2 regions of the Mycobacterium sp. NGS19 genome follow, and region 2 is predicted to be linked to the other one. Evidence: predicted binding sites of a transcription regulator. Region 2 holds the regulator's gene; the other holds the start of a gene.

Region 1 (15,493 bases), 500 kb from region 2:
CCCGATCGGACCGCGACCCGGTGCATCGAAAGCATCGCGCACCAGACCGGAAACCTTCACCACCTCGCGGCCGTCGAAAACCTTCCCGCCGAACACGACGACCGGATCGACGTCGGCGCCCGACGCCGCCACCGCTAAGGCGTCCGCCAGATTCGCGCGTCCGTCACTGTCCGGCCGCGTCCCCACGATCATGGCGCCGGTGACCACCAATGGCACCGGCCAGTTGTCGCGATATGCCAGCCATGTCGCAACCTCTTCGATGGAGTCCGTTCCGGTGGTCACGACGATGCCGTCGGCTCCCTCGGACACCACCTCGCGGGCTCGGAACACGAGCCGTTCCAAAAGCGCAAAGTCGACTTCGGAACCGCCGACCAGTGCCAGCCCCTCGGCGCTGCGGAAACCGCCGACCTGGCCCGACACCTCCGCGGCATCGATGCTCGGCACCGCCCCGGTTGCGGTCTCACGCATCGAGATCGTGCCGCCGAGGGCCAGAAGGTGGACCACGGTCAGGATTTCCCCGCCTCGAGGAACGACGGCACGATCACCGACTGGTAGTCCGGGATCGGCTGCTCCGCCGGCACGCGGCCAATGCTTTGCGCCCAGCGTGCACGATCGGCCAGGTCTGCGGCCAGTTCCGGTCCGAGCTCAGTGCGGAAGACGAACTCCGAAGACACCGAGTCGATCAGATTCCGTTCTAGCCCAACGGCTTTCGCGACCGCAGACAACGCGGCTGGATTCTTCTGGGTCAACGGAGCGTCGGCCTGCCGTATTGCCGAGATGAACTTGGCGATCACGGCCTTCTTCGATGTGACGACGTCGTCGTTGGCGAGGTAGAGACTGTGCTGGTTGTACTTCTGCCTGCCTTGCAACTGGAGTTGGTCATCGCCGAGAGCCTGGACAGCTTTAGCCAGCGCGGGCTGGAACACCGCGATCGCGTCGACGTTGTGGTTGACGATCGCGGTGACGATCTCTGCCGGACCGGTCTGGATGAGATCGGCGGTCACGTTGGCTTCGGCCAGGAACTTGGTCGCGAAGTAGTGGGCGCTGCTGCCCAGCGGTACCGCGATCTTGTGGCCCGCCAGCGCAGCGATGGAGTCGATGCCCGACGACCGACGGACCACGAACCGGCCTTCCGGCCAGCGCGCCCCGTCGGCGATCACCCGTAGCCGCGGACTCTTCAGCACTGCGGCAGACGTCGGGACGTCACCGCCATTGGCGACGTCGACTGCGCCGCCCGCGAGCGCCTCCAATGCCGCAGCACCGGTGGGAAACGGCACCACCTTGACCGTTACGCCGTTCTGCGCGAAGTAGCCGAGCTCGTTGGCGACGGGCACCTGTGCCCAGCACGGATCGACCACCCAGCCCAGCGTCAGAGTCGAGGCGGACTCTTGACTGTCGGCGCAGGCGGCAGCGAAGCCCAGACCCAGCAGCGAGGCGAAAAGAACCGCGGCGAAACGTCGTGCCCGTGTCATATGTGCTCCCTCGTAGCAGCCGACGCGGACTCGGCCAGCAGCAGATCGTGCAACTGGCGGCGCAGCGCCGCGTACTCTTCGAATTCACCCAGCCGGCTTGCGGTTCGAGGCCTCGGCAGCGGGTTTGCCAGGTGCGCGGCCACCGTGCCCTCGCGGTCCATCACCACGATCGAGGACGCGATCCGGATGGCTTCGTCGACGTCGTGCGTCACGAAAACGACTGTGCTTCCGCGGTTCTCCCACAGTTCGGTCACCAGGTCTTGCATCTGCTGGCGGGTCAGCGCGTCGAGCGCCCCGAAAGGTTCGTCCATCAGCAACACCCGCGGATTGTTGGCCAGTGCGCGGGCGATTCCCACCCGCTGACGCATGCCGCCGGACAGTTCGTGCGGCAGCTTCTTGGCCACCGACGGCGCCAGGCCGACCGACTCGAGCAATTCGGCGATCCGCTCGGGCCGCTGTCGTCGAGGCAGCCGTGCGGCGCGCAACGCGAAACCGATGTTGCTGCCCACCGACGCCCACGGGAACAACACGTCGCGCTGGAACACGACGCCACGTTCACGGCCGGGACCGGTGATCGGCGCTCCGTCGAAGGCGACGAAACCGGCTGCCGGGCGGACGAATCCGGCGATGGAATTGAGCAACGTCGACTTGCCGCAGCCCGACGGTCCGAGCACGGCCACGAACGTACCCGCGGCGATCGTGAGGTCCAGACCGTCGATCACGGGCCTCGCCGTGTCGGCGTAGCGCACGGTGAGACCTTGGATGTCGATGCTCACGACTGTTCTTTCGCCCACCGCAGACCGTGCCGGGTGGCTTGGTGGAACAGCTGATCGGCGATCGCACCGACGATCCCCAGCGCGGCAAGACAGACGAAAAGCCGGTCGGGCTGGCTGAACAGGCGGGCTTGGTCGAGCCTGAAGCCGAGCCCCGCCGTCACCCCGGACTGCTCCGACGCCACGATCAAGATCAGCGACGTCGCGATGCCCTGACGCAAACCGGTCACGACGAACGGCAGCGCGCCGGGCAGCACGACGTTGGTGAACGTCAGCCACCGCGACGCGCCGAGCGAGGCCGCCACCCGAAGATGGTCTTCGCGGGTTGCCGAGATCCCGGCATGGGTGTTGACCCAGACGGGAAAGAACACACCGAGGCTGGTCAGGAAGAGCTTGGATTCCTCGCCGATGCCGAACCACAGAATCGCCAACGGCACCAACGCAATTGCGGGTATCGGACGCACCACCTGAATCAGCGGCTCGAGCAGCCCACGCGCGATCCTGCTGCGTCCGGTGAGGGTGCCGACGACGATGGCCACCGCCGAGCCGACAACGAAGCCCTGCAGTGCGCGGCGGAAGCTGGCAGCCGCATCGGCCGGCAACGTCCCGTCGGCGTACATCTGCCGCGCCGCGTCCAGTACCGCGGCCGGTGAAGGCAGCAGGCGCGGCGAGAACAATTCAAGGCGCACTGAGGCATCCCACGCGACCGTCGCCAGCACAAGGCTGAGCAGTGGCAGCCCGACCATGACGATCCGGTGAAGCAGCGCAGTGCGGGATCGTCGCGCCCTCAGCGGCTTCACCGACACTCCGTCGGGCAAGGTCGCCGACCTGCGCACCGCAGTGAGCCCGGGTGTGCGTGTCGGCGCCGATACCACTTCGTCTCCCTGCATGGCCTGGTCGGGCAGGAAACGTAACACGGTGCCGAAGGTTGCAACGCGGCGTCGCGTGCCGGCCGCGAGCGAATCAGGCGCGCTTTACGCCACCTTGCTCAGAGCTTGAGCTGCAACGACATTCGGTCGTCAGGCTATTACGCCACCTGCCGACGGGTATCGCGTGTTTCGATCAGCCTGATCGAATGCGCGACCGGGTACCGCTGGATTGCCGCAACGGCTCGTCGACTATTTCCCGCAGGGCGGCGACATGGCCGTCGAACGCGTCACGGCCCGCGTCCGTCAGACGCGCAATGAGGGTGCGCCGACTGCCGCGCGGATGCCGCTGTGTGGTGACGTACCCGGCGGACTCGAGAGTCGAGAGCTGTTTGGACAACGCCGAGTCCGACAGAGCGAAGCGCTCCTTGAGGTAGGAGAATTCGACCCAGTCGGCAGCCGCGAGAGCAGCCACCAGCGACAGCCGCGTGCTCTGATGGATCAGTTCGTCGAAGCGGGCTTTCATGTGCGCAGCCGAGTGCGAATCCCCGTGAAGATTCTCGAGCCACCGAAGCCGATCATGACGGCCACGATCAGCGCCGCCCAGATGCCGGCATGGCGGCCGCCATCGGCGTGGATCGCAAACCCCAACCCCACTGTCAGCGCTACGAAGCCGAAGAGCATGCCGATCACAATCAGCGGAATGCGCCGGCCCGCAACGGCTTCGTTGACTTGTAGCCGCGGATTCGGCCTTCGGCCTTCCAGCAGCCACGACGCGATCAACGAGTGTCCCATCCCGAAAGCCAGGGTGGCCGCGCTGGTGAACCATATCGGCGCGAAGGCACCTATGACGCCCAATGCCAGCCAGCCGGCAGCCATTGCCCACCAATAGCCGCCGGGCAGTCCGACAGCGCTGGCGATTTGATCGTGCGCGTGCTCGACCCGGCGCAGCGCCTCGCGCGCCTGATCGGGTGTCAGGTCAGCCACGTCCACCTACTTTCCTAGTGGGAAAGTACGCTTCTCTTTCCCATCAGGAAAGTCAAGTGTCGGACAGCGTCCGATGTCGCCGTCCGCGTCCGGCGGCTACCTGGCCAGCGCTCGGTCGAGGTCTGGCTCGAGATAGATCACCCGTGCGGCCGGTACCGCCTCGCGCACCCGTGCCTCCGCGTCGTCGATCGCCCGGGCCACCGTCACCATGTCGCTGCCCGGGGACAACGCGATCTTGGCGGCGACCAACATCTCCTCGGGCCCGAGATACTGTGTGCGCAGGTGGATCACCCGGTCGACGTTCGGGGTGGCCTCGAGCGCCCCGCGGATCGCGCGTTCCTGCTCGCCGGTGGCGCCCTCGCCGATCAGCAGGCTGTGCATCTCGACGATCAGGATCATCGCGATCACACCGAGCAGCACACCGATGGCTATGGTGCCGACGCCGTCCCAGACGGCGTCGCCGGTGAGGACCGTCAGCCCCACGCCTATGAATGCGAACAGCAGTCCGGTCAGCGCGCCGAGATCCTCGAGCAGCACGACCGGCAGTTCGGGATTGCGCGACGTGCGGATGAACCGCCACCAGCTGCCGGAGCCCTTCAGCGGCCGCGACTCGACCACCGCGGTTCGTAAACTGAACGACTCCAAGGCAATTGCCACCGCGAGGATCACGATCGCCACGACCGGTGACGTCAACCGCTCGGGATGGCTGATCTTGTGGTAGCCCTCGTAGAGCGCGAACAGCGAACCGAGACTGAACAATACGAGCGCCACGACGAACGAGTAGAAGTAGCGGCTGCGGCCGTACCCGAACGGGTGCAAGCGGTCGGCTTCCTTGCGGGCCCGGCGCTGGCCCAGCAGAAGCAGCGCCTGGTTTGAGGTGTCGGCCACCGAATGCACCGCCTCGGCCAGCATCGACGAGCTGCCGGTGATGAGATAGCCGACGAACTTCGCCACCGCGATGCCGGCGTTGGCCGCCAACGCCGCCAAGATCGCTTTCGTACTGCCCTCGCTCGACACGCCGCGATTCTCCTTATACGCCTGGGGTAACCCGGAACAACTCCGCCGGCCGCTCGGCGACCAAGCGAATGGGGCCGTCGTCGGCGGGCACCCAGGCCGCCTGCCCCCGCTGCAAGGTCATCGACGACGACTTCGCGTGCAGTTGCACCGCGCCTCCGGTACACAACAGAACCTGAGGTCCGTCATGTCGAACGGCGGCGTCGATCTCGTGCCCCAGGTTCTCGCCGTCGATGCGCAAACACGACACCGCGAATTCGTCGGCCGGGGCCAGGTATACGAGCTCTGGCCCCTCCCATCGTATTTCGGGACGCATCGATTCTGCGGCGACGGGATGGAAGTCGAGGATCCGCAGCAGCTCCGGGACGTCGACGTGCTTGGGGGTCAATCCGCCGCGCAGCACGTTGTCTGAATTGGCCATCACTTCCAGCGCCACGCCGCGCAGATAGGTGTGCAGGTTGCCGGCCGGCAGGAAGAGAGCCTCCCCAGGCTCGAGGTGCATCCGGTTCAGCAGCAGCGCCGCTAGCACGCCGGCGTCACCGGGATAGCGCTCGCCGAGCTCTAGCACCGTTTTCGCCTCGTCGGCGAATTGCTTTGCGCCTGAACGGATGTAGTCGATAGCACCGTCGAGCACTGCCGGCACCAAGACGTCGAGGTCCGGTTGCGGCGCGGTGATCCAGGTGGTGAACAGTGCCCGCAGCCCGTCGGCGTCGGGCTGGCCGTTGAGCAGCGCAATGAACGGATCGAGGTGCGGTACCTCCAGCGCCTTCATCAGCTCGACGGTGTGCGCTACGTCGCGAAACCCCGCCAGCGCCTCGAACGGTTCCACTGCGATCACCAGCTCGGGTTTGTGGCTGCGGTCACGGTAGTTGCGCGTCGGCGAGGTCACCGGGATACCGAGCCGCTCCTCGCGCTCGAATCCCTCGGCGGCCTGCCGCGCGCTCGGGTGCGCCTGCAATGACAACGGCTCGTCAGCGGCCAGCACCTTCACCAGGAAGGGCAGGCGTTCGCCGAATCGCTCGACCACCGATACGCCGAGCTGGCCTTCAGGATCGGCCGCAAGGGTCTCGAGCAGGGACCGATCTCCGGCGTCGGTCTGCAGCCACGCCGGATCGCCGGGGTGCGCACCGAACCAGAGCTCCGCCTCGGGATGTCTTGTGGGGGTGGGTCTTCCGGTGAATTCGGCGATCGCCGTGCGGGATCCCCACGCGTAGGTGCGCACCGCGCCGCGTAACAGATGCACGTCGCTAACCCCGAATCAATCGCAGATACACCGCAGCCATTTCCAGCCGCACCGCCAGCACCGCCAATTGCGCGTCGGCGGTGCCGATCCCCGCCGCGGCGGGATCCGTCACGTCTGCGGCACCCACCAGGTCGACGTCGTCGAGCCCTGCCGTGCGGGCCGCCACGACGGCGCGTTCATCGGTGAGCGTCAACGCGAGAACCCGCAGGCGCTCCGGCAGCGGACCGTCGATCTCTTCGTCGTGGAAGATCGCGTCCACCGAATCCACGTGTCCCCGTTGGAAACCCGACCGCAGTGCCACCACCACATCACCCAGTCCGGCTGCGGCGGCCACAGTGCCCGAAATTCGCAGCAGCACCGCGCTGCCGTGGTGCGCCAAGGCCAACGCGGCGGCGGAGTCGGCGGCCAGCACCACGCGGCGCGACACCATACGATCCGCCAGGGCCTTGGCCGGGTTGGTGAACACTTCCCGGCCGGCACTGCTGCGCAGCACTTCAGCGTCGACGTCGTCGGCCAGCCCGGCGATGTCGGCCTGCACTGCAGGGTCGACCGCCGACACGGCGGCCAAGCCGGCGGCAAAGTATCGGGTCAGCCCGAACGCGTCGTTGAGCGGCAGCCGCGGCTCGAGCACCGCGGCCCGTCCGGCAGCGGCGTCTCGCAGCGGGCCTTCGAACGGCGCGACCACCATCACCCGCGCGCCGCGCCGCACTCCCATCGACGCAGCGGCCACCAACGCAGGGTCGCCGGGATCGTCGCCGGCCACCACGACCACGTCGAGCGGGCCGATCCACGGCGGCGCGCCGGCGGCCACCATGATCGGCGCCCCGGCAGACTGGCCGACGAGCGCGGACACCATGCGACCGGCAGTGCCGGCGGTGCCACGACCGGCCACCCAGATCACCGTGCGCGGTTGCGGACCGACGAGCGACTCCAGCGCCCCCTCGTCGACCGCGGCACCCGTCGCGCGCACATGTGCCCCGGCCGTAGACGCCGCACGCAGCAGGCCTTCGGTATCGGCGGCGACAAGCCCGTCGACGTCGTCGAGGTCGATCACCGACCCGGTGGCGTTCATGAGGAAACCTTTGACGCAGAACGGATTCCGGCCGCGACTTGGTCGACCACGGCATCCACTGCCTCTGTGGTCCGCGCTTCGACGTTCAACCGCAGCAACGGCTCAGTGTTGGACATCCGAACGTTGAACCAGGTGCCCTCACCCAAGTCGACGGTCACGCCATCCAAGTGATCGATCGAGACGATCTGTGTGCCGAACGACTTCAGCACGGCGTCGATGCAGTCTTGGGCGTCGGCGACCGTGAAGTTGATCTCGCCAGACTGCTCGTAGCGCTGATAGTCGGCCATCAGATCGGACAGCGGCCGATCGTGCTCCCCGAGTGCCGCGAGCACGTGCAGCGCGGCCAGCATGCCGGAGTCGGCGCCCCAGAAGTCGCGGAAGTAGTAGTGCGCAGAATGCTCGCCACCGAAAATCGCGCCTGTCTCGGCCATGAGCGCCTTGATGTAGGAGTGCCCGACGCGCGATCTCACCGGCGTGCCTCCCCGCTCGGTCACCAGCTCCGGCACGGCACGCGACGTGATCAAGTTGTGAATCACGGTGGCACCGATCTCCCGGTCGAGTTCGCGAGCCGCTACCAGCGCGGTGACAGCCGACGGCGACACCGGCTCGCCCCGTTCGTCGACCACGAAGCAGCGGTCGGCATCCCCGTCGAAGGCCAGCCCGATGTCGGCACCGGTCGCCCGGACGTGCTCTTGCAAGTCGACCAGGTTGGCCGGGTCCAGCGGATTGGCCTCGTGGTTGGGGAACGTGCCGTCGAGTTCGAAATACAAGGGGTCGACGGTGATCGAGGTGATCGGGCCGAGCACCGCGGGTGTGGTGTGGCCGGCCATCCCGTTACCCGCGTCGACCGCCACCCGCAGTGGCCGCCCTCCGCTGAGGTCGACCAATGACCGCAGGAACTCGCCGTAGTCGGCGAGCACGTCGCGGTCGGTGACCTTGCCGGCCGGCCCGTCGTAATCGGGCACGCCAGCGATCACCTGCTCGCTGATCGTGGCGAGCCCGGTGTCGCGGCCCACCGGTTTTGCGCCGGCCCGGCAGAGCTTGATGCCGTTGTAGGCGGCGGGGTTGTGGCTGGCGGTGAACATCGCGCCGGGGCAGTCGAGCATGCCGGACGCGAAGTACAGCTGGTCGGTGGACGCCAGACCGATGCGGACCACGTCGAGGCCTTGGCCGGTCACACCGTCGGCGAATGCCGCGGCAAGCGCCGGTGAACTCGACCTCATGTCGTAACCGAGCACTACCTGCCGCGCACCTTCGTCGCGCAGCAACCGCGCGAACGCGGCGCCGACTTCAGCGACGAACGGCTCGTCGATCTCATCGCCGACCAGCCCACGAACGTCGTAGGCCTTGATCACGCTGTGAACCATCGCAGCGGGCCGGGACATGACGAAGGTTGACTCCTGGTCGAGAACGCTACTGTTGGCGCCAGCCTAACTGTTTGCCCCCGGCCTCAGGTTCAACTCACTGCGGGTCCGGCAACACCCTGAGGTGGCCGCGGCGTCTGCCGGCCTTGGACGACGGAGAAGGTGGCGGGGCCAGCACGGCGCCGTGGGTGCCGACGGGCGCGCCGTTGACCGGATCGATCTGCTGGTATCGGCCGCCTGCGGGCGAATCGTCGAGCGCTGCACTGCCCCGGCTTCCCATCACGAAGTTGCCCCGGCCGCCGTCACGGTTCTCCCGGACCGCGTCGGCGAGCGCGACCAAGTCGTCTTCGTCGGGACTAGTGGGCAGCGGCCCGGCGTGGCGAACCAACTCCCAACCGCGCGGGGCGGTGATGCGGCTGGCGTGTCCGACACACAGGTCCCACGAATGCGGTTCCGGCGCAGTGGCCAGCGGGCCGACGACCGCCGTGGAATCCGAGTAGACAAACGTCAGCGTCGCGACCGCATATTGAGGACACCCGGGCCGGCAGCAGCGACGGGGAACGTTCACGTCGGGAAGGCTATCGTGCGGGATCGTCGGCCGCCGCCGGACACGCGCACGGTCCGAAGCGAAGATCCCCAACCGTTACGATCGCCCGCGTGGCCGGTAGACGCCGTTCCCGGCGACGGGAGATGAGAGGTCCGTTGTTGCCGCCGACGGTGCCCGGATGGCGCAGCCGCGCCGAGCGATTCGACATGGCGGTGCTCGAGGCCTATGAGCCGATCGAGCAGCGGTGGCGCGACCGGGTGTCCGGGCTCGACGTCGCGGTCGACGAGATACCGCGCATCTCCCCCAAGGATCCGGACAGTGTGCAGTGGCCGCCGGAGGTGGTGGCCGACGGGCCGATTGCCCTGGCCCGGTTGATCCCCGCCGGCGTGGACGTTCGGGGCAATTCGACGCGCGCACGCATCGTCTTGTTTCGCAAGCCGATCGAGCGGCGCGCCAAAGACAGCGACGAACTTGCGGACTTGTTGCATGAGTTGCTGGTGGCTCAGGTCGCGACGTATCTGGGTGTCGAACCCTCCGTCATCGACCCGACGATCGACGACGACTGAGCGCTTGGGTGCCCGAGCCGGTAGCGGGCTAGATGATGCCGCGCTTGAGGCGGCGGCGCTCCCGCTCGGAGAGACCGCCCCAGATGCCGAAGCGCTCGTCATGGGCTAGTGCGTATTCGAGGCACTCGCCGCGAACCTCGCAGCCCATGCAGATGCGCTTGGCCTCTCGGGTTGAGCCGCCCTTCTCGGGGAAGAACGCCTCCGGGTCGGTTTGGGCGCACAGCGCCCGCTCCTGCCATTGGTCGTCCGGGGCGTCCGGTGGCAGACCGAAAAAGTCCGGCACCAAAGCCAAGTTAGCTCGCTGGGCGGTGGGTGCCTCGTCGTCGGAGTGGGTTTGCGGCGCGCTGCCTGCCGCGCTCAATCCGCGGTCGGCCAGCCGGATGTGACGCGGGAAATCGCTTTGCTCGTAAGGCATTTCGCCTCCTAACCTAAGAATCGCAGTTGGTTGTGGATGTCGCCCACTATTCAGCAGAATTCGAACAAGTGATCGAATCTCGGTCTGCGACACCGGAACCGGCTGGCGAACCGGGAATGACACTGATGTGATTACACACTTGTGAGCAGGCCCGGTCAAGCGTTGGAACCAAATTTCATACCATCTCGTTATCGAGATTCGGCGCGTCGTTTCTGCGGCGTGTCGCACCGCGGCGAACGCGCGCCCGACGGAAGGCCTAGTGTCCTGGGTTGTGAAGGTCACCGTTCTCGTAGGCGGCGTCGGCGGGGCGCGCTTCCTTCTGGGCGTCCAGCACCTGCTCGGCCTCGGCCAGTTCGCCACCGGTGAAAGCACGCATGAGCTGACCGCCGTCGTCAACGTCGGCGACGACGCGTGGATGCACGGCGTGCGCGTCTGCCCCGATCTGGACACGTGCATGTACACCCTCGGCGGCGGCATCGACCCCGAGCGCGGCTGGGGCCACCGCGACGAAACTTGGCACGCGAAGGAGGAATTGGCCCGCTACGGCGTGCAGCCCGACTGGTTCGGGCTCGGCGACCGCGACCTGGCGACCCATCTGGTGCGCAGCCAGATGCTGCGGGCAGGCTATCCACTGTCACAGGTGACCGAAGCCCTGTGCCACCGCTGGTCGCCCGGCGCGACACTGCTGCCCGCTAGTGATGACCGCTGCGAAACCCACGTCGTCATCACCGATCCCGCCGACGGCGCACAGCGCGCGATCCACTTCCAGGAGTGGTGGGTGCGCTACCGCGCGCAGGTGCCCACGCACAGCTTCGCGTTCGTCGGCGCCGAGAAAGCCACCGCCGGACCCGGCGTCGTCGACGCAATCGAATCCGCGGACGTGGTGTTCCTGGCACCGTCGAACCCCGTCGTCAGCATCGGCGCAATCCTGGCGATCCCCGGCATCCGCGGCGCATTGCGCTCCACTTCCGCGCCGGTGATCGGTTACTCCCCCATCGTCAGCGGAAAACCCTTGCGCGGCATGGCCGATGAATGCCTGCGCGTGATCGGTGTGGCCAGCACGTCCGAGGCCGTCGGCGCCTACTACGGCGCCCGCAGCGGAGTCGGGATCCTCGACGGCTGGTTGATCCACGAAGGCGACACCGCGTCCATCGACGGGGTGGCCGTGCGTGCGGTGCCACTGCTGATGACGAACCCGGCCGCCACCGCCGACATGGTGCGCAGCGGCCTGGAATTGGCCGGGCTCACGTCGGAGCCGCGGTCGTGACCGATCACGGGTCGGCACGCCGCGTCGAGCTGCTCCCGGTCGCCGGGCTTCCCGAGTTCCGGCCCGGCGACGACCTGGCCGCGGCGATCGCGAAGGCAGCGCCATGGCTGCGCGACGGGGACGTGGTGGTGGTCACCAGTAAGGTCGTGAGCAAGTGCGAGGGTCGCATCGTGCCGGCGCCGGCTGACCCGCAGGCCCGAGATGACTTGCGCCGCAAGCTAATCGACGCCGAAGCGGTCAGGGTTCTGGCACGCAAGGGCAAGACGCTGATCACCGAGAACGCGCTCGGGCTGGTGCAGGCCGCCGCGGGCGTCGACGGGTCGAATGTCGGCGCCACCGAGCTCGCGCTGCTCCCGCTCGACCCGGACGCCAGCGCGGCGACATTGCGGGCGCGGCTGCGGGAACGGCTCGGCGTGACTGTCGGTGTGCTGATCACCGACACCATGGGTCGCGCGTGGCGCAACGGGCAGATCGACGTCGCGATCGGTGCGTCCGGTGTCGAGGTGCTGCATGCCTATGCCGGCACGCACGACCCGCACGGCAACGAACTGGTGGTGACCGAAGTCGCGGTCGCCGACGAACTGGCTTGCGCCGCAGACCTTGTCAAGGGCAAGCTGACCGGCGTCCCGGTGGCTGTGGTGCGCGGCCTGACAATCGCCGACGACGGCTCCACCGCCGCGCGGCTGGTGCGGGCCGGCGACGAAGACCTGTTCTGGCTCGGCACCGAGGAGGCACTTGCCGAAGGTCGTCGGCAGGCGCTGCTGTTGCGCCGATCTGTGCGACGGTTCGCGCCCGAGCAGGTGCCGCCGCAGCACATCGAAGCCGCAGTCGCGGATGCGCTCACTGCGCCGGCGCCGCATCACACACGTCCGGTGCGGTTCGTCTGGCTGCGTGATCCCGACCGCCGGGTCGCACTGCTGGACCGCATGAAGGCCCGCTGGCGCGACGACCTCACCCGCGACGGCAAATCGACGCAGGCCGTCGACGCGCGGGTGGCCCGCGGTCAAATCCTCTACGATGCACCAGAATTGATGATTCCGTTTCTGGTGCCCGACGGCGCGCACGACTATCCCGACAGCACCCGCACGGCAGCCGAACACACGATGTTCACCGTGGCGGTCGGTGCCGCCGTTCAAGGGCTGTTGGTCGCGCTGGCCGTGCGCGGCATCGGCAGCTGCTGGGTGGGGTCGACGATCTTCGCGCCAGAGGAAGTGCGTGACGAACTCGACCTCCCCTTGTCGTGGGAACCATTGGGGGCCATAGCAATCGGCTATCCTACTGAACCACTGACCCCGCGTGCACCCGCCTCGGTGGCTGGGCTGCTGGTGCACAAGTGAGCCTGCGCGATTCGGTGATCACGACGCTGTCCGGCTGGCGCGCACCGGATCCCGCGCAAGACGCGATGCGTGAAGCGGTGCTCGCGTTCGTGCTTGCGCGGGCCGACGCATGTCGGCGCGAATGCGAGCCAGGCCATATCACCGCCTCCACGCTGCTGCTGGACCACACCGGCACGCGCGCACTGCTGACGCTTCATCCGCGGTTGGGCCGGTGGGTTCAGCTCGGTGGGCACTGCGAGGACGTCGACGCCGACATCGTCGCCGCAGCCCGACGCGAGGCCGTCGAAGAGTCCGGCATCGCGGCGCTCTCGCTGGCGCCTGAGCTGACCGCCATTCACGTTCACCCCGTGACGTGTTCGCTGGGAGTGCCGACTCGACACCTCGACCTGCAGTTCGTCGCGCACGCACCGCCGGATGCGCATTTCGCGGTCACCGACGAATCGCTGGACCTGCGGTGGTGGGACCTCGATGCCATGCCAAATGACACCGATTACGGCCTCTCCCAACTGGTTTCGTATGCGATTTCGGGGCGCTAACGTGCGCTCGGCGCCGGTTTGCGCACCGAAATCGCATAGCGGTCAGACGTCGGTGGAGAACCGGATGCCGCCGTCTGGGATGGTCACGCCGGGCCATACCCGTGCGCCACGCAGCAGCTCACACCGCGCGCCGACATCTGCGCCGTCGCCGATCACCCCGTCGCGGATCAGCGCCCGCGGCCCTACGCGCGCGCCGAACCCGATGATCGACCGCTCGATGCGCGACCCGGCCTCCACGCGCGCACCGTCGAAGATCACCGCGCCGTCCAGCCGCACACCCGGCCCGATCTCGGCACCGCGACCGACCACCGTGCCGCCCACAAGCACCGCTCCGGGCGCCACCGCGGCGCCATCGTGCACCAGCTTCTCGCCGCGCTGGTTGCCCAGCGCCGGCGACGGCGCGATCCCACGCACGAGGTCGGCCGATCCCTGGACGAAATCCTCGGGCGTGCCCATGTCGCGCCAATAGCTTGCGTCGACGTAGCCACACACCCGCAGCCCGTCCGACAGCAGCGCCGGGAACACCTCCCGCTCCACCGACACCGGCCGGCCGCGAGGAATGCGGTCGATCACCGAGCGGCGAAAGATGTAGCAGCCGGCGTTGATCTGGTCGGTCGGCGGGTCCTGCGTCTTCTCCAGGAACGCGGTGACCAAGCCCTCGTCGTCGGTGGGCACACAGCCGAACGCGCGGGGATCGCCGACGCGCACCAGGTGAAGGGTCACATCGGCGTCCAGGCGCTGATGCGTCTCGAGCATCGAGACCAGGTCGGCCCCGGAGAGCACGTCGCCGTTGAACACCATGACGGTGTCGTGACGCAGTCCTGCGGCGGCGTTGGCGATCCCGCCGCCCGTGCCCAGCGGTTCGGTCTCGGTGACGTAGTCGATCTGCAGACCCAGCTTCGAGCCGTCACCGAACTCGGATTCGAACACCTCGGCCTTGTACGACGTGCCCAGCACCACATGGTGAATGCCGGCGGCCGCGATCCGCGACAGCAGGTGGGTCAAAAATGGCAGCCCGGCAGTCGGCAGCATCGGCTTGGGTGCCGACAGCGTCAGCGGCCGCAACCGCGTGCCCTGGCCGCCGACGAGCACGATCGCGTCGACGTGCGCCGGGTCGATCGGGGTGTCCGTCATCTCACCTGCCTTTCGCCAGCTTGCGCCGGGAGCCTCGCACCGCCAACCGGGACCGCACCGCAAGCGCGAACCGCATCGCCCACCTCAGGGGCGCCTGCCACCAGTGCGGGTGCCGATCGGCAAGGTAAATGTAGGTGCTCTGGTGGTGTGCGACGAGATTTCTGGCCGGATCGCGGCCGGTGGCGTGGCCTTTGTCGTGCAGAATCTCCGCCGAGGGCACATAGACGTTCTGCCAGCCGGCTCTGCCGAGCCGGTCGCCGAGGTCGACGTCTTCCATATACATGAAGTAGCGCTCGTCGAAGCCGTTCACCTCGTCGAAGGCGGCCTTGCGCACCAACAGGCACGACCCCGACAGCCAGCCGACGGGCCGTTCGCTGGGCTCCAGACGCTCCTGGCGGTAAGCGGCCGTCCACGGGTTGGTGCGCCACAGCGGTCCGATCACCGCGTGCAGGCCGCCCCGGACGAGGCTGGGAAGGTGACGTGCCGACGGATACACCGAGCCGTCCGGGTCGCGGATCAACGGGCCCAGCGTGCCGGCCCGCGGCCAGCGGCCGGCCGCCTCCAGCAGCAGGTCGATGCTCGCCGGCCCCCACTGCACATCGGGGTTCGCGACCACGAAAAAGTCTGTCTCCGGGCCTAATTCGGCGGCCGCGCGGTTGACCGCGGCGCCGTAGCCGATGTTGGCGCCGGTGCGCAGCAGGCGGGTGTTGGGGAACTCGGCCAACGCGGCCTCGGGGCTGCCGTCGGTGGACCCGTTGTCGGCCATGACGACGGTGACGGGCCGGTCGGTGGCATGCGACAAACTCGCCAAGAACCGGTGCAGGTGCGGACCCGGCGAGTACGTCACGGTCACCACCGTCAACATGTCACTCACCGGACGCGCCAACTCCCTCACTCACG
Region 2 (15,493 bases):
AGCAGGCTTTGACCGGTCTGGAAGTACGGGCCCGCGAACGCGACCTTCTTCTTGCGCGCATCGGTGATCGAATAGGTGCCGACGATGTAGTCGACTTGGCCGTTCTGGATCAAGGTCTCCCGCTGGCCCGACGGCGCTTCTTTCCATTCGATCTCATTCGGCTTGTAGCCCAAGTGTTCTGCGACGTACCTGGCTACGTCGATGTCGAATCCGCTCAGCGAACCGTCGGGTTTGCGCAGACTCAGACCCGGCTGGTCGAACTTCACACCGACGGTCACCTTGTGGCCACCGGTGCCGCAACCGGACATCATGAGCGTCGACATCAGCATCGCAACAAGCGCGGCCAGCTGAAGCGGTCGTCGACGCATGCGGCGTTCCAATGTCAGTGCTCGAGGATCTTGCCGAGGAAGTCCTTGGCACGGTCGCTCTCGGGAGATTCGAAGAACTGCGCCGGTTCTGCCGCTTCCACGATCGCACCGTCGGCCATGAACACGACCCGGTTGGCAGCGCGCCTCGCGAATCCCATCTCGTGGGTCACCACCACCATCGTCATGCCGTCAGAGGCCAGATCGGTCATGACGCCCAGCACTTCGGCGATCATCTCGGGGTCGAGCGCGCTCGTCGGTTCGTCGAACAGCATCACCTTCGGATGCATGGCCAATGATCGGGCGATCGCCGCCCGCTGCTGCTGGCCGCCGGACAGCTGCGCCGGGTACTTGTCGGCCTGGTTGGCGATGCCGACACGATCCAGCAGCTCCAACGCCTCCTTGCGGGCCTGGTCGCGTTTGACCTTGCGGACCTTGACCGGGGCGAGCATGACGTTGTCGATGATCGTCTTGTGGGCGAACAAGTTGAAGGACTGGAACACCATGCCGACATCGGACCGCAGCCGCGCCAGCGCCCGGCCCTCAGCAGGCACCGGGACGCCGTCCACGGTGATCGTGCCGGAGTCGATGGGTTCCAGCCGGTTGATGGTGCGGCACAGCGTCGACTTGCCCGATCCCGACGGGCCCAGGATCACCACCACCTCGCCCCGCTGCACGTCGAGGTCGATGTCTTTGAGCACGTGCAGGTCGCCGAAATGCTTGTTGACGCCGCGCAGCGAAACCATCGGTGTCGCGCCCTCAGCCATGGGGCTGACCATACCCAGCGGATGCTCAGCTTGACCCGGTGACCAGAATTGCGATTTGAGGCCCTCCGTACCATTGGGCACGTGACTCAGACGGTGGCGACGTCATCGCAGGCGGCCCGGACCTACCAGGTCCGCACCTATGGCTGCCAGATGAACGTCCACGACTCCGAGCGCCTGGCCGGGCTGCTGGAGTCGGCCGGATATGTCAAAGCCGACGACGGCGCCGACGCCGACGTGGTGGTGTTCAACACGTGCGCGGTGCGCGAGAACGCCGACAACAAGCTGTACGGAAACCTCAGCCACCTGGCCCCGCGCAAGCACCGCGACCCCGGAATGCAGATCGCGGTGGGCGGCTGCCTGGCGCAGAAGGATCGCGACGCGGTGCTGAGCCGGGCCCCGTGGGTGGACGTGGTCTTCGGCACCCACAACATCGGTTCACTGCCAGTGCTGCTGGAACGCGCCCGGCACAACAGCACCGCGCAGGTGGAGATCGCCGAGGCGCTCCAGGAATTTCCGTCGAACCTGCCTGCGGCGCGCGAATCCGCCTATGCCGCCTGGGTTTCCATCTCGGTAGGCTGCAACAACACCTGCACGTTCTGCATCGTGCCTGCGTTGCGCGGCAAGGAAGTCGACCGCAGCCCCGACGACATCCTCGCCGAGGTTCGCTCGCTGGTGGACCAAGGCGTGCTCGAAATCACGCTGCTGGGCCAGAACGTCAACGCCTACGGCGTGTCGTTCGCGGACCCACGGCTGGCGCGCGAACGCGGCGCGTTTGCGTCGCTGCTGCGCGCCTGCGGCGACGTCGACGGGCTCGAGCGGGTCCGCTTCACGTCACCGCATCCGGCCGAATTCACCGACGACGTGATCGAGGCGATGGCCGAGACGCCGAACGTCTGCCCCGCCCTGCACATGCCGCTGCAGTCCGGCTCCGACCGCGTACTGAAGGCGATGCGCAGGTCCTACCGCGCCGAGCGTTACCTCGGGATCATCGACCGTGTGCGCGCCGCAATGCCGCACGCCGCGATCACCACGGACCTGATCGTCGGGTTTCCCGGTGAAACCGAAGATGACTTCGCAGCCACGCTCGAGGTGGTCGAGCGCGCCAGGTTCGCCAGCGCGTTCACCTTCCAGTACTCCAAGCGGCCGGGCACTCCGGCTGCGGACATGCCCGGTCAAGTGCCCAAAGATGTTGTGGCAGAACGGTATCAGCGGCTGATAGCGCTGCAGGAACGGATCTCGCTGGAGGAGAACCGCGCCCAGGTCGGCGCGACGGTGGAACTTCTGGTGGCTGCGGGGGAGGGCCGCAAAGACGACCGCACGTCGCGGATGAGTGGTCGGGCTCGCGACGGCCGGTTGGTGCACTTTGCGCCCGACGGCGACATCCGCCCAGGCGACGTCGTCACCACCGTCGTCACCGGTGCGGCGCCGCACCACCTCATCGCCGACGGGCCCGTCCTCACCCACCGCCGCACCCGCGCCGGTGACGCGCACGAGGCCGGGCGGCGCCCGCGCACCGTCGGGTTGGGGCTGCCGCGCATCGGGGTGTCACGGTGAGCAACAACGACTTCGAGGCGTTCAAGAAGGACATCGACGCCGCAGAGCGACGGGTGGCCGGCGAAATCGAGCCCGGCGCGCGGGCTTTGGTGGTCGCGATCCTGGTCTTCGTCTTGCTGTTGTCGTTCGTGCTGCCGCATACCGGCCACGCTCGCGGCTTCGACGCGCTGCTCGGTGGTCCCCGCGCGGCGGAGGCCGCAATCGCGCTGCCGCAGCGGGTGTTCAGCTGGCTGGCGTTGGTGTTCTCTGTCGGGTTCTCGATGCTCGCGCTGCTGACCCGCCGCTGGGCGCTGGCCTGGCTTGCGCTCGCCGGCTCAGCGGTGGCCAGCGCGGCCGGCATGCTGGCGGTGTGGTCGCGGCAGACGGCCGGCGCGGGCCATCCAGGTCCGGGCGTGGGGCTGATCATCGCCTGGATCGCGGTGATTCTGCTGACGTTCCACTGGGCACGGGTGGTGTGGACCCGCACCGCGGTACACATCGCGGCCGAGGAGGCACGCCGCCGGGCGGCCGCCGAACGCCAGTCCAAGGACCTTCTGCAAACCCTCGACGACGACGAGGACGACTCCGAAAAGTAGCGGCGCCTAGCGGCTGCGTCTGCCCAGCGCCCCCTCGGCGGTCTCCGCCCACTCACGCCACTGCCGCGCGTTCGCGCGTGCCTCCTCGGCCTCGGCGGTGCGGCCGGCCGCCTCCGCCTTCTGCGCTTGCTGTTCGAATTGCTCTGCGCGAGCACGGAATTGCTCCGCGCGAGCCTGCGCCTGCGGATCGATGGAGTCCGGCGCCGAGGCCTCGCGAACCCGCTTCTCCACCGCGCGCAGCCGGCGTTCGAGTTCGGCCGCGCGATCGCGGGGCACCTTGCCGATCGCGTCCCATTTCTCGGCGATCGAGCGCAACTCGGCCCGGGCGGCAGCGATATCGGTGGTGTCGAGTTTCTCGGCCCGCGCCAGCAGTTGCTCCTTCGCGGCAGCATTCGCCCGCAACTCGGCGTCACGTTCGGCGCTCACGGCGTTGCGGGCGGAGAAGAACTTGTCCTGCGCCGCTTTGAACCGCTTCCACAGCGCGTCGTCGACCTCTTTGGCCGCCCGGCCCGCGGCCTTCCACTCGGCGAGCAGCTGACGGAACGCCGCGGCCGTCGCATTCCAGTCGGTGGAATCGGCCAGTTCCTCGGCGCGCTCGCACAGCCGCTCCTTGGCTTGCCGCGCACTGGCGCGCTCCCGGTCCAGCTCGGCGAAATGCGAGCCGCGCCTGCGGTTGAACGTCTCCCGCGCCGCCGAATAGCGCTTCCACAGCGCGTCGTCGGTCTTGCGGTCGACGCCGGTGATGGTCCGCCACTCCTCGAGGATGGCCCGCAGCCGATCGCCGGCCGCCTTCCACTGCACCGAATTCGCCGCCAGTTCTTCGGCCTCCGCGACCAGCGCCTCTTTGCGGGCGATCTGCTCGGCGCGGTGCTCGTCGCGCCGCGCTTTCTCGGCCTGCGCAGCTTCGTCGGCGCGCTCGCGGATCGTCCGCAGCCGCGCGGCCAGCGCGTCGACGTCACCCAACACCGCCGCCGTCGCCAGCCCTTCTTCGAGGCTGGCCGCCGACGACCGGATCTTGCGGGCGTCGCTGGTGCCTGAGGCCAGCCGCCGCTCCAGTAGTTCGATCTCCGTCTTGAGGTCGTCGTAGCGGCGCCCGAAATGGGCGTAGGCCGCCTCCGGATCACCGGCCTGCCAAGCCCCGATCACCCGCTCACCCGCGGAGGTGATCAGCCAGACGGTGCCGTCGGGATCCACCCGCCCGAACCGATGCGGATCGCTGCCGGCCGACGCACCCGGCCGAGCGGCCGGACGGACCGGCCCCGGTCGTGGAACCGGCCTCGGTACAGCGGAAGGCCGGGAGTCCTGCGCCTCCGGGTGGGCGGCATCGCTTTCCGTCATCTCGTACACCTCTCGCGGGTCGCAGCCCGCACACCTGCCGCGCAGCGCGGCGCCTGGTAGCTATCGTCGAAACCGCGAACGCCTCGACCTCCGCTATTCAAGCAGGTCGATGTGGTGTGCGCCCCCACGTTCCGCTACCTGCAAAGGAGCGCTGATGGCCAAGGCCGACATCGCCGCCCTGCTCGCGCTGGGCGCGGCCCTGTTCATCGCGATCGGCGACGTCATCCACCAGCGCTCGGCGCACCAAATCACCGACGAGCCGGTCGGCCACGTCGAGCTGTTCGCCCGCCTGCTGCGCGACCGGCAGTGGTGGGCCGGCAGTCTGGTGGCCGCCGCAGGCTTCGGGTTTCAAGCCGCCGCACTGGCTTTCGGCTCGGTGCTGCTGGTGCAGGCGCTGATCGTGAGCTCGCTGCTGTTCGCTCTGCCGATGAGTGCCAAACTCGCCAGTCACCAGGTCACCCGCTGGGAATGGCTCTGGGCGGTGATCCTCGCGGGCAGCGTCGCAGTGATCGTCACCGTCGGCAATCCGCAGGCCGGGCAGTCGCGGGCATCGCTGGAAACCTGGTCGGTGGTCGCGGCGGTCCTCGGGCCTGCGCTGCTGCTGTGTGTGATCGGCGCACGGATCTGGTCCGGCTCGGTGGCCGCGGTGCTGCTGGCGCTGGTGTCCGGATCGCTGTGGGGTGTGTTCGCCGTGCTCACCAAGGGCGTCGTCGACCAACTCGACGACGGCATTCTGCCGCTGCTGCGCAGTCCCGAGCTCTACGCATGGGTGGTGGTCGCCCTCGCCGGAACAGCGTGGCAGCAGTCGGCCTTCCGGGCGGGAACCATGACCGCGTCGCTGCCCGCGATGACCGTGGTAGAGCCCGTCGTCGCCTCCGTGCTCGGCATCGTCGTGCTCGGCGAAACGCTCGAGACCAACGACATCGGGTGGTTCGCTCTGGCGGTGGCCGTCGTGGCGATGGTCGCTGCGATCGTCGCGCTCGCTCGCGGCGAAGCGCTGGCCTCTGATTCGGCGGACCACGCCGCCGTCGCGCAGCGCATACCGTGAAGCCGTGCTGAGCGCCGTCGCGATCGTCCCGTCGGCACCTGTGCTGGTGCCGCAGCTAGCCGGTGCGGCGGCCGCCGAGCTCGTCGACCTGCGCCGTGCGGTGTTCGCAGCGGCCGGCGCGCTGCCACCGCGCTGGCTGGCCGTCGGCGTGGGTCCGGCCGATCAAGTGATCGGACCGCATGAAGCCGGCACCTTCGCCGGGTACGGCGTCGACGTGCGTGTCGGGCTGTCGCCCACTGCCGCCGACGTCGGGCAGCTGCCGTTGGCCGCGTTGATGACGGCCTGGGCGCGCGGCGAGTCGAGCCCCGACGCGCACGCCGAGGTGCGGGTGTTCAACGCCGGCCACACCGCCGACGACGCCCTGCGCCGCGGGCGGGAACTGCGCGACGTCGTCGACCGGGGCGCCGAGCCGGTGGGCGTGCTCGTCGTCGCCGACGGCGCCAACACCCTGACCGAACGAGCCCCCGGCGGCTACGACCCCGCCTCTGTCGAGGTGCAAAGGGCGCTCGACGACGCCCTCGCGGCGGGCGACGTCGGGGCGTTGGCCCAGGTGCCGCCGTCGATTCCCGGCCGGGTGGCCTGGCAGGTGCTGGCCGGTTTGGCCGGCGACCGCCCGCGATCGGCCAAGGAGCTGTACCGGGGCGCGCCGTTCGGAGTGGGCTACTTCGTAGGCGTGTGGGTGCCATGAGCCGGCCGATCGCGATCATCGGCCCGACTGGCACCGGCAAGTCGCAGCTGGCGCTCGACGTCGCAGAGGCTGTGGGTGGCGAGATCGTCAATGCCGACGCGATGCAGCTCTACCGCGGCATGGACATCGGCACCGCGAAGCTGGCGCCTCAGCAGCGCCGCGGCATCCCGCACCACCAGCTCGACGTCCTCGACGTCACCCAAACCGCGACCGTCGCCAACTACCAGCGCGGCGCAGCCGCCGACGTCGAGGCGATCCTGGCCCGCGGCGGGGTGCCCGTGATCGTCGGCGGATCGATGCTCTACGTGCAGTCGCTGCTGGACGACTGGGCCTTCCCCGCCACCGACCCTGTGGTCCGCGGTCGCTGGGAGCAGCGGCTGGCGGAGATTGGCGTCGAGCGGCTGCATCGCGAACTGGCGCAGGTCGACCCGGCCGCAGCGGCGTCGATCCTGCCGTCCGACGGGCGGCGGATCGTGCGGGCGCTGGAAGTGGTGGAACTGACCGGGCGGCCGTTCGCGGCGTCGGCGCCGACCATCGGAACTCCGCGCTGGAACACCGTGATCATCGGGTTGGATTGGGACACAGCCGAACTCGATGAGCGTCTAGCCAAGCGCACCGAGCAGATGTTCGCCGACGGGCTGGTCGACGAGGTCGTCACGCTGCTAGGCAGGGGTCTGCGGGACGGCGTGACGGCGTCACGGGCGCTCGGCTATGCGCAGGTGATCGCCGAGCTCGGCCGCGGGGGCGACGGCAGCGCCGCGCGTGAACCGACGTTCGTCGCCACCCGCCGCTATGTGCGCCGCCAGCGCTCGTGGTTCCGCCGCGACCACCGCATCCAGTGGCTCGACGGCGCCGATCCGGGCAATGCAGAGGCCGTGGTGCGGGCATGGCGGCACGTATCCTGGGCAGGTGATGCGTCCCGACGACTGTGATGCCGGCGCAGCCGGGATCGTGGGGCTACCACCCGCGTACGGGGGAGGGCGGCGCACATGATCTTCGCCAAGGGCCACGGCACCCAGAACGACTTCGTGCTGTTGCCCGACATCGAGGCAAAGCTGCCACTGACTCCGGATCTGGTGGTCGCCTTGTGCGACCGTCGCCGCGGGCTCGGTGCCGACGGGGTGCTGCGGGTGACCACCGCCGGCGCCGCGGCGGCTTGCGGAGCAATTCCGCGGGTGCCCGAAGGCGTGCAGCCGCAGGACTGGTTCATGGACTACCGCAATGCGGACGGGTCGGTTGCCGAAATGTGCGGCAACGGCGTGCGCGTGTTCGCCCATTACCTGCGCGCCAGCGGGCTGGAGGCGCGCGACGAGTTCGTCGTCGGCTCGCTGGCGGGTCCGCGGCCAGTGCAGGTACACCGCGTCGACCACACCTTCGCCGACGTCACCGTCGAAATGGGCAAAGCCAACCAGCTTGGCACCGGCGAGGCGGTCATCGGCGGCCGTCGCCTCAGCGGGCTGGCCGTCGACGTCGGCAATCCGCATCTGGCGTGCGTCGATGCGGAATTGACCGACGACGAGCTACGCGCCTTGGACGTTGCGGCGCCGGTAGTGTTCGACCGCAATCAATTTCCCGACGGCGTGAACGTCGAGGTGCTGACGGCGCCGGTCGGCGGTGCGGTGTCGATGCGGGTGCATGAACGGGGAGTCGGCGAGACCCGTTCGTGCGGAACCGGAACCGTCGCCGCCGCGGTGGCGGCACTGGCGCACGACGGCGCGTCCACGGGCTCACTGACGGTTCGTGTCCCGGGCGGCGAGGTGCTCGTCACCGTGACCGCGGCGACCAGCTACCTGCGCGGTCCGTCGGTACTGGTCGCCGGCGGGGAAATCTCGGAGGAATGGTGGCAGGCGCAGCGGTGTTAAATCAGGTGCGCGCCGCAGATCCGGCGGGCACCATGTCTTATTGCTTATGACTGATCCAGAATTTCCTGTAGACGACACACCCAGCATCGGCGAACTGGCCCTCGAAGACCGGTCCGCCCTGCGCCGCGTGTCCGGGCTGTCGACCGAACTTGCCGACGTCTCCGAGGTCGAGTACCGCCAGCTGCGGCTTGAACGCGTGGTGCTGGTCGGCGTGTGGACCGAAGGCAGTGCGGCCGACGCCCAGGCCAGCCTGGCCGAGTTGGCGGCGCTGGCTGAAACGGCGGGCTCGCAGGTGCTCGAGGGCGTGATCCAGCGCCGCGACAAGCCCGACGCGTCGACCTACATCGGCTCCGGCAAGGCCAACGAGCTGCGCGAGATCGTGCTCGCCACCGGCGCCGACACCGTGATTTGCGATGGCGAGCTGAGTCCGGCACAGCTGACGGCGCTGGAGAAAGCCGTGAAGGTGAAGGTGATCGACCGCACCGCGCTGATCCTCGACATCTTCGCGCAGCACGCCACCAGCCGGGAGGGTAAGGCGCAGGTGTCGCTGGCGCAGATGGAATACATGCTGCCGCGTCTGCGCGGCTGGGGCGAGTCGATGTCACGTCAGGCCGGCGGCCGCGCAGGCGGCAGTACCGGCGGTGTGGGTCTGCGTGGCCCCGGTGAAACGAAGATCGAAACAGACCGCCGCCGGATCCGTGAGCGAATGGCCAGGCTGCGCCGCGAGATCAAAGGCATGAAGCAGGCCCGCGACACCCAGCGCGGCCGACGGTTGCGCAGCGACGTGCCGTCGATCGCGATCGTCGGGTACACCAACGCGGGCAAGTCGAGTGTGCTCAACGCACTCACCGGCGCCGGCGTGCTGGTCCAGGACGCCTTGTTCGCCACCCTCGAACCGACCACGCGCCGAGGAGAATTCGACGACGGGCGGCCGTTCGTCATCACAGACACCGTCGGGTTCGTCAGGCATCTGCCCACGCAGCTGGTCGAGGCGTTCCGCTCGACTCTGGAAGAGGTCGTCGACGCGGACCTGTTGGTGCATGTGGTCGACGGGTCGGACGCCAATCCGCTGGCACAGATCAACGCGGTGCGCGCGGTGATCCGCGAGGTGATGATCGAACACGACGCCCATGCCGCACCGGAACTGTTGGTAGTGAACAAGATTGATGCCGCCGGTGATCTCATGCTCGCCAAGTTGCGACGCGCGCTGCCCGGCGCGGTGTTCGTCTCCGCTCGAACCGGCGAGGGGCTGGACCACCTGCGGGCCCGGATGGCCGAGCTCGCCGTACCCACCGACACCGCGATCGACGTCGTGATTCCTTATCACCGCGGCGATTTGGTGGCCCGCGTCCATGCCGACGGCCGCGTGCAGGAGTCCGAACACAACGCCGACGGCACCCGGATCAAAGCGCGGGTTCCGGTGGCCTTGGCGGCGAGCCTGCGCGAATTCGTGTCGAGCTAGCGTCGGCGCCTATGCGATTTCGTACACGTCGGCTGCGCCTGCGGCCATAATGCGTTGCGCCAGTTCGGCTTTCAACACGTCCAGCCGTGCCTCCTGCGCCTCTGTGCGAGCGTCGTTCTGGGCCAGGTCGATGAATTCTTCAGTGACGAAGCCGTCGCGCAGCACCAGCGTCACTGAACGGTCGCCGATGCGGACTTCGAAGACAAAACTCTCCCGCAGCCGTCCGAGGTCGCGACGTGACAACGCGGGATCCACGACGTAGCGACCGTCGCTGACTGCCCGCGTCACCGCCTCGATCCCGTCGCGTGCCCCCGGCCCGCGGAACGCGGTGCGCACCACCACCTCGCGGCGCGGCGGCGGCGCGTCGGGCGAGAGCACCTCGAACGCGCGCTGCAGAACTTTGAATGCGTTGGCCACACCGCCGGGGGAGCCGGGGCCGTGGTAGCGCATCAGGTCGTCGAACGCGAACTCGAGGATCCGCCCACGCTCCTGGACGCGGATGATCTCGGCCACGGCCTCACTGTAGGCCGCGTGGCCGGGGCCAAACCAACCATCCGGTTGGTATATCTTTGGGCGCAGGTTCCCGATACCGGAGGTCACCCCGTGGGCAATGTCGTCAGATACCAGCGCACCCTTTTCGAGCCCGAGCACGAGCTGTTCCGCGAGTCGTATCGCTCCTTCTTGGAACGCCACGTCGCGCCGTACCACGAGCAGTGGGAGAAGGACAAGATCGTCGACCGCGGCGTCTGGCTGGAGGCCGGCAAGCAGGGCTTTCTGGGAATGGCGGTGCCCGAGGAATACGGCGGCGGCGGCAACGCCGACTTCCGGTACAACACGGTCATCACCGAGGAGACGACCAAGGGCCGCTACAGCGGAATCGGCTTCGGGCTGCACAACGACGTGGTGGCCCCGTATCTGCTGAGGCTGGCCAACGAAGAACAGAAGCAACGCTGGCTGCCGAAGTTCTGTACCGGCGAGCTGATCACCGCGATCGCGATGACCGAGCCGGGCACCGGCAGCGACCTGCAGGGCATCAAGACCCGCGCGGTCAAAGAAGGTGACCACTACATCCTCAACGGGGCAAAGACCTTCATCACCAACGGCATCAACTCCGACCTGGTGATCGTCGTCGCGCAGACCGATCCGGAGAAGGGTGCGCAGGGTTTCTCGCTGCTGGTCGTCGAGCGCGGGATGGAAGGCTTCGAGCGCGGCCGTCATCTGGACAAGATCGGGTTGGATGCCCAGGACACCGCCGAGTTGTCGTTCACCGACGTCAAGGTGCCCGCCGAGAACCTGCTCGGTGAGGAAGGCAAAGGCTTCATCTACTTGATGCAGAACCTGCCCCAGGAGCGGATCTCGATCGCGATCATGGCGGCCGCGGCGATGGAAGCCGTGCTCGAGTCGACTCTCCAATACACCAAGGAGCGCAAGGCTTTCGGCAAGCCGATCGGCAGTTTCCAGAACAGCCGCTTTCTGCTCGCCGAGCTGGCCACCGAAGCAACCGTCGTGCGGATCATGGTCGACGAGTTCATCCGGCTGCACCTCGACGAGAAGCTGACCGCCGACCAGGCCGCGATGGCCAAGTGGTACTCCACCGAGAAGCAGGTCCATCTGATCGACCGGTGCCTGCAGCTGCACGGCGGCTATGGCTACATGCGCGAGTACCCGATTGCGCGCGCGTATCTGGATGCCCGGGTGCAAACGATCTACGGCGGTACGACCGAGATCATGAAGGAGATCATCGGACGCTCGCTGGGCGTCTGAGCCGGCGAAACGTCAACTGGCGCAGTCCGTTCGGCGGTGAGCCCCGCGGGCTGCTCCGTGGTGCGGATCAGGGAACCGGGTACGGCCACACGCAGATGTAGATGTTGCCGTCGCAGCGGGTGAGCACTTCCTGACTCGGGGCGCCGACGAACGCGCCGCCCGGTCCCAGCTGCGGAATGCAGCCGTAGCCGTTGGGATTGGGCACCATGCCCCGCGGGCACATCGCGACATGGCTTTCGGCGCTGGGCGAGCCGACCGCGGGGACGACGAGCGCCGCTGCTCCCATCACCGCTGCTCCTATCGCCTGCACCGCCCGGGACGCTCGCATGAGTCCACCATGCACCCGAGGCGCGGTGTGCGGGTCAGATTTTGCGGATCACCGTGACCACACGGCCGAGAATGGCGGCATCGTTGCCGGGAATCGGATCGAACGCCGGGTTGTGCGGCATCAGCCAGACCTGGTTGCCGGTCCGCTTGAACGTCTTCACGGTGGCTTCTCCGTCGATCATCGCCGCGACGATGTCGCCGTTGTCGGCGGTGTTCTGCTGTCGCACCACCACCCAGTCACCGTCACAGATCGCGGCGTCGACCATCGACTCGCCCACGACCTTGAGCAGGAACAACGATCCCTCGCCCACCAATTCTCGCGGCAGCGGGAACACGTCTTCGACCGCCTCCTCGGCGAGGATGGGGCCGCCTGCGGCAATGCGTCCGAGCACGGGCACGAACGTCGGCTCCGGCAGCGCGTCCGAACCGGCGACGTCGGTCGTGACGGCCGTCGCCGCGTCGTCGGCCCCGCGGACATCGACGGCGCGGGGACGATTCGGGTCGCGGCGCAGATAGCCCTTGCGTTCCAGCGTGCGCAGCTGATGTGCCACCGACGACGTGGAAGTGAGGCCGACGGCGTCGCCGATCTCCCGGATGCTCGGCGGATATCCCCTGGTGGTGACCGATGCGCGGATCACCTCCAGGATGGTCCGCTGACGCTGGGTGAGACCGCTGCTGTCACTCATAAGTGCAAATCTAGCGGTCGTCACCGACATCTTCAAACATGTGTTCGAGGCGTGTCGCGTTCGTGATGCGTGGTCACGAGCGCCATGTCGTGGCGAGTGGGCTGTCGTATGCCTCTGGTACACATCGATCAAACGTTCGGATTCGAACGCATGATCGACTATATTCGAACAAAGGAGCGAACGGTGGCGACAGAAGGGGCGCTCATGACCGTGATCGACTGGGACGTACCGGCGCCGACGCTTAGGGCTCGCCGTCCCGCACCGAAGCGGCCGGGCGGTGCCGCCCTCACATATCGGCGCACAGGCGTGGCGATGTCGTATGCACCGCACCGGCCGCGACGCGTCAGCGCGACCGTGACCGTCATGCTGGCGGCGGTCGCGGCGTTGATCACGGTGTGGCTCATCGCGATCGCCCAAGCCCGCAGCGCCGACACGACGGGCACCGCCGCGCCGCAGCAGTTGGCGGTCGTACAGGTGCAGCCCGGCGAGAATCTGCAGCGGCTTGCGGCCAGAGTGGCGCCGGACGCGCCGGTGGCCGGGGTGATCGAGCGGATCCGGGAGCTCAATCACCTTGACTCTGCAGCGCTGGATGCCGGGCAGACGCTGATCGCCCCGCTCGGATGATGTCCCCGGCGACGTTGGCCCGCGTCCGCCGCCCGCGGGTAGTCTCGGAGGCGTTCGACTCGACCGAATGTCTTCGCGGCGAAGGAGCAGTCATGCACTGTCCGTTCTGCCGCCATCCCGATTCCCGGGTGGTCGACTCACGGGAAACCGATGAGGGCCAAGCGATCCGACGCAGACGCTCATGCCCAGAATGCGGGCGAAGGTTCACCACCGTCGAGACGGCCGTGCTGGCGGTGGTCAAGCGCAGTGGGGTCACCGAACCGTTCAGCCGCGAAAAGGTGATCCGCGGTGTGCGACGGGCATGTCAGGGCCGCCAGGTCGACGACGACGCGCTCAACCTGCTGGCGCAGCAAGTGGAAGACACCGTGCGGGCCACCGGTTCACCCGAGGTGCCCAGCCACGAGGTCGGCCTGGCCATCCTGGGTCCCCTGCGCGATCTGGACGAGGTGGCCTACTTGCGGTTCGCCTCGGTGTACCGGTCGTTCACCTCCGCCGACGACTTCGAGCGGGAGATCGAGGCGCTGCGGGCGCATCGCAAGGTCAGCGCGTCGAAGTAACCCCTTCAGTCGACGCGCACGGTGCCGTCGTCGACGACGCGGCCGCCCACCGTCACCCACCCCTCAGGGCTCCACCGGGTGGAGATGACGGACCCCTTGCCCTGGGTGATCGTGAGATCTCGGCTGAGAATGTCGGTGATGCGTACGGCCGCGGCGCCGGTCGCCTCGTCTTCGGCGACGCCGAGATCGGCCGCGAACATCCGCGACCGCAGGTGTCCGCGCGACTTGTCGAGCCAGGCCCAGATGTAGTGCGGGTCGTCGTCGGGGTAGTCGTCGGGATCCGCGTTGACGACGTCATCCGGCGAGGGCAGTTCGTGGAAGACAAACTCGGGCGCCCAGTCGGCGCGTGCGCGTACCGTCGTCAACTCGTCCTCGTAGCCGACGGCGACCACACCCGCTGGCACTTGCAACGTGCGGATCGCAAGCCCCTGTTGTTTGAGCCACCACGACAACCCCACCGTCGGGTGCCCGGCGAACGGCAACTCCGTCGCAGGAGTGAAGATGCGAGCGTGGGCGGTGGTTGCGCCCGGATCGGGCATGTCGACGAAAATTGTTTCGCTGTAGCCCAATTGAGCCGCGAGCCCTTGCCGGTCGCGCGGCGCGACGGTGCTCGCGTCGACGATGCCGAGCGGATTGCCGAAGTTTCCTTCCGCGTCGGTGAATACCCGCACCACGAACACGTCGGTACCCATGCGCCCGACTCTACTCAGCGGGAGCGCCGGATCAGGTTGCGCTGCGCTCGTCGGAACTCATCGCGTCGAGCACCGCGACGCGGGTGTCCATCGGACCCGAAATCGTCTGGTCGCTGACGCCGGCGCGTAACAGCGACCGCAGCCGATCCTGGTCGTATTCCGCGGGTTCCGTGGAATCGATGAACTGCTCGACGACCTCGACGAAGCGGTCCGGGTCGTCGTGGAACGGAAAATGGCCGGAGTTCTCGAAGACCTCCAGCCGTGAACCCGGCATCGCGGCGTGCGCCATCTGCGCATGAGCCACCGGGATCACCGAATCGTGCTCTCCCCAAATCAACTGCACCGGAACAGATTGCGTCAAATAACATCGGTCCAGCATGGTCACCACCTGGCCGCGCCAGTCCACCACCGCGCGCAGCGTCCGCGAAAACGCCGACGACGCCGTCGGCTCCGGCAATTCCGCGAGCACCCGCAGCACGTCGGGCAGGTCATGGCCGAACCGCGTCGGGGCCAGGCCCGGTGCCGCGGTGGCAGCGGCATTGAGCATGGCGCCCAACATGCGCCCGACGGTCTGCAACGCAGGCAACGCTCCCGGAAGCCGCAACAGCGCCAGCGCCTCGGTGCCCATCGGCAGCGACGCGAGGCGCAGCGCGAAGTGGACGTCCTTGGTCACCCCGCCCGTCCCGACGAGCACGATGCGTTCCACCAATTGCGGGTACTGGTAAGCGAATTGCATCGTGACGCCGCCGCCGAGCGAGTGCCCGATCACGGTCACCCGGTCGATGTCGAGCACGGCCAGCAGGTCGCGCATGCCGTTGGCGTACGCGGCAACCGAGTAGTCGGCCCGCGGTTTGTCCGACTTGCCGTGACCGAGCAGGTCCGGGGCGATCACCGTGAACCGTTGCGCGAGTTTTGTCTGCACGGCCTCCCAGGTCGACGAGTTGTCCCCGATGCCGTGGATCAGCAGGATCGCGGGCCCGTCACCGGCGACGCGAAACGCGCGGCGGTAGCCGTGAATCGTGCGGAACTCCAGCGTCGTTCGCACGTCGCGTACCGGCCGCAGATTCGTCGTCCGCGCAGTCATAGGGCCACCTCCGCTTCGGGCCGGCGGCCCGGGTCAGCTCACTTCTTGTCGTCGCCGTCTCGGAAACCGTCCGAGAAGTCACCTGTCTGCTGCGCCAGGA

What was found. Region 2 encodes LexA, which represses DNA repair genes until DNA is damaged. Its sites were predicted from a motif close to CGAACANNTGTTCG; they were not measured.
Region 1: cofD (2-phospho-L-lactate transferase) is a predicted target of LexA. The motif match lies at 10,381-10,394, and genes of this name have one in related genera.

The regions. Positions count from the first base shown of each region.
Region 1 is NZ_JCALEB010000003.1:554,799-570,291, forward strand. Features, by position in the region: gene AC5Y4N_RS12560 (asparaginase) at 1-504, opposite strand, end outside; gene AC5Y4N_RS12565 (ABC transporter substrate-binding protein) at 507-1,472, opposite strand; gene AC5Y4N_RS12570 (ABC transporter ATP-binding protein) at 1,469-2,248, opposite strand; gene AC5Y4N_RS12575 (ABC transporter permease) at 2,245-3,162, opposite strand; gene AC5Y4N_RS12580 (transcriptional regulator) at 3,308-3,637, opposite strand; gene AC5Y4N_RS12585 (hypothetical protein) at 3,634-4,104, opposite strand; gene AC5Y4N_RS12590 (cation diffusion facilitator family transporter) at 4,195-5,115, opposite strand; gene manA (mannose-6-phosphate isomerase, class I) at 5,129-6,355, opposite strand; gene AC5Y4N_RS12600 (TobH protein) at 6,360-7,427, opposite strand; gene AC5Y4N_RS12605 (phosphomannomutase/phosphoglucomutase) at 7,424-8,812, opposite strand; gene AC5Y4N_RS12610 (DUF3499 domain-containing protein) at 8,889-9,359, opposite strand; gene AC5Y4N_RS12615 (metallopeptidase family protein) at 9,482-9,904, shown strand; gene AC5Y4N_RS12620 (WhiB family transcriptional regulator) at 9,933-10,196, opposite strand; gene cofD (2-phospho-L-lactate transferase) at 10,591-11,586, shown strand; gene AC5Y4N_RS12630 (coenzyme F420-0:L-glutamate ligase) at 11,583-12,923, shown strand; gene AC5Y4N_RS12635 (NUDIX hydrolase) at 12,920-13,459, shown strand; gene manB (mannose-1-phosphate guanylyltransferase) at 13,502-14,593, opposite strand; gene AC5Y4N_RS12645 (glycosyltransferase family 2 protein) at 14,595-15,467, opposite strand.
Region 2 is NZ_JCALEB010000003.1:53,916-69,408, reverse strand. Features, by position in the region: partial or broken gene AC5Y4N_RS10050 (glutamate ABC transporter substrate-binding protein) at 1-329, opposite strand, end outside; gene AC5Y4N_RS10045 (amino acid ABC transporter ATP-binding protein) at 383-1,111, opposite strand; gene miaB (tRNA (N6-isopentenyl adenosine(37)-C2)-methylthiotransferase MiaB) at 1,205-2,686, shown strand; gene AC5Y4N_RS10035 (Rv2732c family membrane protein) at 2,683-3,261, shown strand; gene AC5Y4N_RS10030 (DUF349 domain-containing protein) at 3,268-4,599, opposite strand; gene AC5Y4N_RS10025 (DMT family transporter) at 4,754-5,647, shown strand; gene AC5Y4N_RS10020 (class III extradiol ring-cleavage dioxygenase family protein) at 5,652-6,335, shown strand; gene miaA (tRNA (adenosine(37)-N6)-dimethylallyltransferase MiaA) at 6,332-7,267, shown strand; gene dapF (diaminopimelate epimerase) at 7,325-8,197, shown strand; gene hflX (GTPase HflX) at 8,244-9,659, shown strand; gene AC5Y4N_RS10000 (hypothetical protein) at 9,669-10,172, opposite strand; gene AC5Y4N_RS09995 (acyl-CoA dehydrogenase family protein) at 10,263-11,423, shown strand; gene AC5Y4N_RS09990 (hypothetical protein) at 11,491-11,751, opposite strand; gene lexA (transcriptional repressor LexA) at 11,786-12,436, opposite strand; gene AC5Y4N_RS09980 (LysM peptidoglycan-binding domain-containing protein) at 12,620-13,060, shown strand; gene nrdR (transcriptional regulator NrdR) at 13,153-13,617, shown strand; gene AC5Y4N_RS09970 (PhzF family phenazine biosynthesis protein) at 13,623-14,309, opposite strand; gene AC5Y4N_RS09965 (alpha/beta fold hydrolase) at 14,341-15,393, opposite strand; gene AC5Y4N_RS09960 (proteasome assembly chaperone family protein) at 15,432-15,493, opposite strand, start outside.